One region of the Nonomuraea sp. NPDC050202 genome, then DNA from elsewhere that is predicted to be linked to it. Evidence: riboswitches for the same ligand, from Rfam matches in the RefSeq annotation. Region 1 holds a riboswitch; each other region holds the start of a gene.

The links. A riboswitch is a leader RNA that binds a small molecule or an ion and turns the genes downstream of it on or off. The one in region 1 is predicted to bind cyclic di-AMP.
Region 2: it holds a riboswitch for cyclic di-AMP, as region 1 does, so the genes downstream of both, AB0I79_RS01655 (C40 family peptidase) here and AB0I79_RS15885 (hypothetical protein) in region 1, are expected to answer to the same signal.
Region 3: it holds a riboswitch for cyclic di-AMP, as region 1 does, so the genes downstream of both, AB0I79_RS04205 (CHAP domain-containing protein) here and AB0I79_RS15885 (hypothetical protein) in region 1, are expected to answer to the same signal.

The regions. Positions count from the first base shown of each region.
Region 1 covers NZ_JBFALF010000004.1:452,326-454,517, forward strand. The annotation lists gene AB0I79_RS15880 (DUF5302 domain-containing protein) at 279-479, shown strand; cyclic di-AMP (ydaO/yuaA leader) riboswitch at 643-778, shown strand; gene AB0I79_RS15885 (hypothetical protein) at 964-1,686, shown strand; gene AB0I79_RS15890 (alpha/beta fold hydrolase) at 1,753-2,192, shown strand, end outside.
Region 2 covers NZ_JBFALF010000001.1:318,053-320,244, forward strand. The annotation lists gene AB0I79_RS01650 (NlpC/P60 family protein) at 1-183, shown strand, start outside; cyclic di-AMP (ydaO/yuaA leader) riboswitch at 789-952, shown strand; gene AB0I79_RS01655 (C40 family peptidase) at 1,026-1,550, shown strand; gene AB0I79_RS01660 (hypothetical protein) at 1,650-2,192, shown strand, end outside.
Region 3 covers NZ_JBFALF010000001.1:863,498-865,689, forward strand. The annotation lists gene AB0I79_RS04200 (hypothetical protein) at 1-507, opposite strand, end outside; gene AB0I79_RS04205 (CHAP domain-containing protein) at 667-1,377, opposite strand; cyclic di-AMP (ydaO/yuaA leader) riboswitch at 1,390-1,526, opposite strand; gene AB0I79_RS04210 (Gfo/Idh/MocA family oxidoreductase) at 1,644-2,192, opposite strand, start outside.

The DNA of each region.
Region 1 (2,192 bases):
CCCTTTACCTGTTACCCCTGGAACTGTGATCGACGAAGACCGCGAGGCCGAGCGTTACGACGCGGCCCGCGGCGGGCCGGTCCGGTCGTCGCCGGGGCGGCCCGGCACGGGCTGCGGCCGGGCGGCGAGTCGCGGTTCGCCGGCCACGGGCAGGGCCGCTCGGGCGGTCCCGGCCCGGTCTTCCGCTTGCTGTCTTTCACCGCGCAGTGAGCCCGGTTTCGCGTCATAAGCAGTGCCGTGCGAAGCTGTGAACTGTCCCCAACACCATGGAGGTCCTCATGGCGGATACACCGGAGCCGGAAGTCAGCGAAACTCCCGAGGACGAGCTGAAGCGCAAGTTCCGCGAGGCGCTGGAGCGCAAGCGCAACCAGCACGGCGGATCGGGCGCGGGTGGCAGGGGCGGCGACCCATCCAAGATCCACGGGGCGCACGGTCCGGCTGCGAGTAAAAGATCGTTCAGGCGCAAGAGCGGCGGCTGACGCTGGAATTCTGCGGGGGTACGGCGTGCCGTGCCCCCTTTTCCTTTGCCTGGACAGGTAGATCTTTCGCCCGATTCGTGAAGAATCGTTTGCAGATGTCCGTTTCCGTGGCTACTGTAATCGCCATTACCAGCCGGTGACCCAGTCCTTACCCCAGGAGGACGGCCGGTTGGCGCCGAATCCCGAACTTCGGGAACCGGGGAACCACCTCCGTTGGGGTGAATCCGGCTCCGTGCCGGTAGGGCAACTCCACCGCCCGAACCCGTCAGCTAACCCGGTAGGCGTGATGGAGAGGACAACTTACCCCATGCATCAGCGCGTCGTACCCCCGGACCGCGTCTTGACGGCCGCCTGCTGAGCGGCCCCCTTCCTCAAAGGCTCGTATCTTGCGCTCCGCGTAGCGACCTCGCGGCGCTCTGCCCCGCTGCGCCCTCATCCCCTGAGTGCAACCTCCCTGTCCCCCAGTGAAGGGTTTTGCTGCTTCATGTATGCCCGTTTTGGCCTGCGTTCCCTCGCCGTGCTGACCGCCTCCGCCGCCTGCGCGATGAGCATCGCCGGCACGGCCGCCCACGCCGACACCGACACCGGTGAAAAGATCTTGCTCAAGGGCTCGACCACTGCCTCGTACTTCTGGGACGACGCCTCCGGCCGCGCCGGTGACACGGGCCTGCCGGCCAGTGGCAAGCCGATGCAGAAGGGGCTGGCCGCCAGCCCGAGCTGGCCGCTGCTGACCGAGGGTTACGTGGTCTACAAGGGCAAGAAGATGCCCTTCTTCGTGGGTGACCGCGGGCCGGGCGCGCCCTCCAATCGCGGCATCATGCTGGACCTCGACGCCAAGACGTTCGCCGAGCTGACCGGCGGCGAGTTCAACTCCAGCACGCTGGGCGTGGACGGCATCGGCGGCCAGGGCCACATCGAGGTCGACTACGTCATCACCAAGTGGGGCGACGGCGTGGGCAAGAAGAACTACCCGGTGCCGTTCTCGACCGGCGCCTGGGCCGAGCGCGACACCAACCCGGCGACCCCGCCGCAGGCCGAGGAGGACTCCTCCGCCGCGGGCGGCAGCCTCCCTGACGCCCCCGCGGACGAGCCGGAGAAGGAGTCCGGCCTGGTCGGCACCGCGCTGATGGCCGGCGTGCTGTCCGTGGCGGGCGGTGGCGCGCTGCTCGGCGGGGAGCGCCTGCGGGCCGCGTTCATGAAGCGCTGAGCTCCCGCATCAAATCGGAGCGGATGACCTTTACGTGACGACGACCAGAATGTCATTCTGGTCGTCGTGACCATCCGCGCAGCCGCGAACGGCATCGACATCGCCTACGAGAGCTTCGGCTCACCCACCGGGCGCCCGCTGCTCCTCATCATGGGGCTCGGCGCCCAGCTCATCCAATGGGACGAGGGGTTCTGCGAGCTCCTGGCGGAGCAGGGACACCACGTCGTACGGTTCGACAACCGCGACGCGGGCCTGTCCACGCACCTCCACGAGCACGGCCTGCCCGCGATGGGAGCCGCGCCGCCGTACCTGCTGGACGACCTGGCCGACGACACCGCGGCCCTCATGGACGCGCTCGGCTGGCCGGCGGCCCACGTCGTGGGCGCCTCGATGGGCGGCATGATCGCCCAGACGCTGGCCATCCGGCACCCCGGCCGGGTGCTGACCCTGACCTCCATCATGTCCACGCCGGGCCCCTCCGTGGCCCCGCCCACGGAGGCCGCCGC
Region 2 (2,192 bases), on a different contig from region 1:
AGCCGGAAGGTGTCGCTCGACGCGCTGCAGCCCGGGGACCTGATCTTCAGTGAAGGGCTCGGGCACGTCAGCATCTACGCGGGCAACGGCCAGATCGTCCACGCGCCGCAGACAGGCGATGTCGTCAAGGTCGTCAAGCTCTCGGGCTACGGTCGTTCCCTCGTCGGAGCGGTCCGCCCGTAACCAGTTCTGGTCTCCTGAGGGCCGGGCGTGGCCGCACCCGTTTCGGTCTCCGGTGGCCGTATTCAGGCGTGCCGAAGTGCGCGGGCCTCTGTGGGCGCATCCGGCGCCCTGCCAGGTCAGTAACTACGATCGAGAATAGTAGATCGTCGCCTTCGTGGCGGCCTGAGGTCCACTCTGCTCAGGGGTGACGAATACTGCGGGGTCCGTAGATTTCGGTGCTTGCTCGGGCATGGCGGGGCGTTGCGGGACAGAGCGAGCGGGAGCGCTCCCAGTGGCCTTGCTCACGTTTAAAGGGTGTCAAATGTGGCTTAAGTGACAATTGGGACCTGACAAGCCCGCCGGTTTCCAAGTGTGAGCAGAGTCACATTTCGGTAACAGAACCTGGTGTTCCAGCAGGGGTTTCAAACTTGACACCACCCTCTGCCTGATCTTTACAAGCTGACTCACCCTTTGCCGATTCTTGACCTTTCGACGTAGCTTCTGGCGTCGTCGCGGTGAACAAGCCATGTCGCCGCGAACCCCGCACCGGGTCTGCCCCGATGCGAGACAGACAAAAGAATCCGCCGGTCGCTCCCCGAGCATCCCCACATCGAATCTGGATCGGGGCACGCGGCCTGCCGAATCCGTGCAGCCAGGAGCACGGAGCCGGGGACCCAAGCGATCCCGAGTTCCCAAGGGATCAGGGGTGAGTCGGCGCGCCATCGCGCCGTAGGGCGACTTCCACGCCCGAATCCGTCAGCTAACCCGGTAGGCGTTCGTGGAAGACACAAGGAGAAATCCTGTCTAGTCCCCTGCAGAACCCCCGCCTGTCCTGCCTTGCCCTGAGTGGCGTAGCACTCACGATGACCGTGACGGCCGGAGGTCTCGTCCTCCATGCCCCAACGGCTCAGGCGACGACGACGAGCGATGCGGCCGCTCCGACGACGGTGAAGGCGGAAACCACCGCCAAGTCGTCCAAGAAGGCCACGGTCGCCCAGCGAAGGGCAGCCAAGCTCGCTCGGCAGAAAGTGAAAGCCCGCAAGGCCATCGCCGTGGCCAAGAACCAGATCGGTGACCCGTACCGGTACGGAGGCACAGGGCCTGGTTCGTTTGACTGCTCCGGTCTCGTCCAGTTCGCCTGGAAGAAGGCCGGCGTCAAGCTCCCGCGCGTGGCGAGCAGCCAGTTCGCCCGTACCAAGAAGAAGGTCTCCTGGCGCAATCTCAAGCCTGGCGACCTGATGTTCTTCAGCGGGCTCGGCCATGTGGGCATGTACGTCGGCAAGGGCAAGATGATCCACTCGCCACGGACAGGCGAACGGGTACGCATCGACAAGCTGAGCGGATGGCGCCGATCGTCCTTCGTGGGCGCTGTTCGTCCCGGCATGTGAAGAAGCCCCGTCCGGATTCTTGGAGGATTTCCTGGATCCGGACGGGGCTCTCGCACGTCCGGGGCTCTCAGCAGGCAGGGCGCACTACGATCGGGCATCGTGTTCGAGCAGGTGAGCCGGCGAGCCGTGGTGACGGGCCTGCTGCTCCTCGTCCCCGCCGCGGCCACCCCGCTGCCCGATTCCCCCATCCTTCCCCCCGAGCTGCGCGGCCTGTGGCCGGGGCGGCGTACGGCCGTCAGCCGCGGCGTCCGGTCCACCGTCGCAGGTCCCGGCACGGTCCCGCCCGAGCGGCTCGACGAGCTGGCGCGCAGGGCCGACAGCGCGGGCGCGCGGGTCTCGGCCGTGCTCGGCAGGCCGGTACGCCCCCTGGTCGTGCTGCCGGAGTCCGGCCGCGACGCCGCCCGCCTGGCCGGTGCGGGACGGCTCGACGGGCTGGCCGCCGTGGCCGACGGCCGGCGCGTGATCGTCGTGCCCGAGGCGTTCGCCACCCTCAACCCCACCGGCAGGGACGTGGTCCTCACCCACGAGCTGACCCACGTCGTGGCCGGCACCGACGGCCTGCCCGTCTGGCTGTACGAGGGTTTCGCCGACTACGTCGGCTACCGCGACGCCGGGCTGCCGGTGGCGACCGCCGCCGCCGAG
Region 3 (2,192 bases), on a different contig from region 1:
CGCGCGCCGCTCCTCCGGCGTCGGCCCGTCCGGGTCGATGACGGTGAAGCCGAGCAGTTCCACGGCCTCCGCGTCCACGTCGCCGGGCTCGACCGAGCCTTCGACGGTGAAGCCGAGCAGCTCGCGCAGCGCGTCCTCGCCCAGCTCCAGCGGGTGGAACGGCAGCGGGTACGGGCCCTCGTCCGGCCGGCCGGGCGTGGGCGGGACCGGATGTTCGCCGTTCCAGTAGGGCAGCTCGAACGGGTACGGCTCGCCGATGTCCTCGATGACGCCGTTGCCCGGGGAGAGGCTGAGCGAGCGGACGAGGCGGCCGTCCTCCCAGACGGCGAAGGCGACCCAGTCGACGACGCTGTGCATGGCGTGCAGCACGAGCCGGCGGCCCTTGCCCGCCTCGACGAGGTGGGCGGGGAACCGCGACGGATTGTCGATCATGAAGTGCGCGCAGCAGATGAGCTCGGCGCCGGGGAAGCTGGTGGCGTAGGCGATGACGCCGGTCTTGGCTCCCATGCGGGCTCCCGGGGGTGAGGGAAGCGGATGAAGAGGCAAGGTAGCGAGCCGGTCCGACAGAACCCCGGAACGCGACGAGCGCGCGTCCCCTCGGTGGGGACGCGCGCTCGTCGCGTCACATGGAAGGCAAAGAGCGATCTCTCGGCCTGGAACGTTCCGTCAGGAGGCGTACTGCGGGTAGCCGTAGCCGACGACCTGCGACTTCGGACGGATGCGCTCCTCGACCCGGCCGTTGCCGGTGTTGCCCTCGATCGTCGAGATGGTGCCGTTCTGGTTGTCCTTCACGACGAACCCGACGTGCTGGATGTCGCTCAGGCTCTTGCCACCGTCCCACGCGAAGAACACGACGGCGCCGGGCTTGGCGACGGTGCCCCAGCGGTTGTTGGCGGCGAACCACTTGGCGTGGGCGACGGTGTAGGCGTCCCAGCCGACCTGCGGGCGGGCGCCGGTCTGCTCGCCGACCCAGGAGACGAACATCGAGCACCAGGCGGCGTTCAGGTACGCGGCGCGGTTGCCGCCGTCGCGGGCGACGGTCTCGGCGGCGCGCTGGGAGCTGGCGTACCACTGCTGGAACTTGGTGCCGCCGCCGGCGGCGTTCTCCGAGGTGCCGACCTGGGCCTTGGCCATGGCCAGGACCTGGGCGGCAGTGACGTTGATCTTGGTCTCGGCACGGTCGTCCGCCGCGCCGGCCTTGTGGGCGGCGATGGCGGTGTCCGGGTGCCTGGCGGCGGTGGCCGCGGCGACCCCCGTGGCGGTGTCGGCGTTGGCCGTCATGGCGTTGACGCCGAGGGCCGAGGCGATGACGGTGGCGCCGAGGGCGGCGCGGGCGATGTTGCTCTTCGAGACAGCGGTAATACGGTGCTTGGCCATCGAGGGAGGTGCTCCTTGCTTCCATGCCGCTTACCGGGTTAGCTGACGGGCTCGGGCGTGGAAGCTGCCCTACGGCACCGGAGTGCCGATTCGCCCCAAAGACATGGGTCCCCGGTTCCGCCCTGAGGCGGATTCAGCGGTCGCAGGACGATCCTGCGATGTGTCGTGCGATGGTCTGACATAGCCGGACAAACCGGGCGTATGCCTCAAGATGCCCCATAAGGTAATACATGAGGCAAGAGGATTACAAATCCATAAAAGCCCAGCTAGGCAAACTGCCTGCGAGCGTCGGCCAGAAGCCCCAGCATGGCAAGGGATTCGTCAAGAGGCATGATCGAGGATTCGGTCCTGCCTTCGGCCGTGGCGGCGCGGACTTCGCGAAGCTCTCCGGCGTATCCGTTGTCCGCCGGATCGAGCACATGCTCTTCCGGCTCCATGGAGGGCCCGGTGAGAACGATCCGCTGCGGAGCCCAGAACGGCGCCTGGAGGTCCGCCCGCATCCGAGTACCTACAACACAGGCCGTGTTCGGGTAATTCCCGAGCAATGAGGTCGCCACGAGAGCGTGTCTGCCGCCGGGGTAGAGCAATACGCCGGCCGCCTCCGCATCCACCCCGCTCGGGGCCAGGGAGCCCGTGATGCGCAGGTCAGCGGGCATGCCCAGGAGGAGCTGGGCCAGCCCGAACGGGTAGATCCCCAGGTCGAGCAGGGCCCCGCCGCCCAGCTCCGGCGCCCACAGCCGGTGGGCCGGGTCGTAGGGCGCCGCGAAGCCGAACGATGCCTGCACCGAGCGCAGCTCGCCGAAGCGGGGATCGCC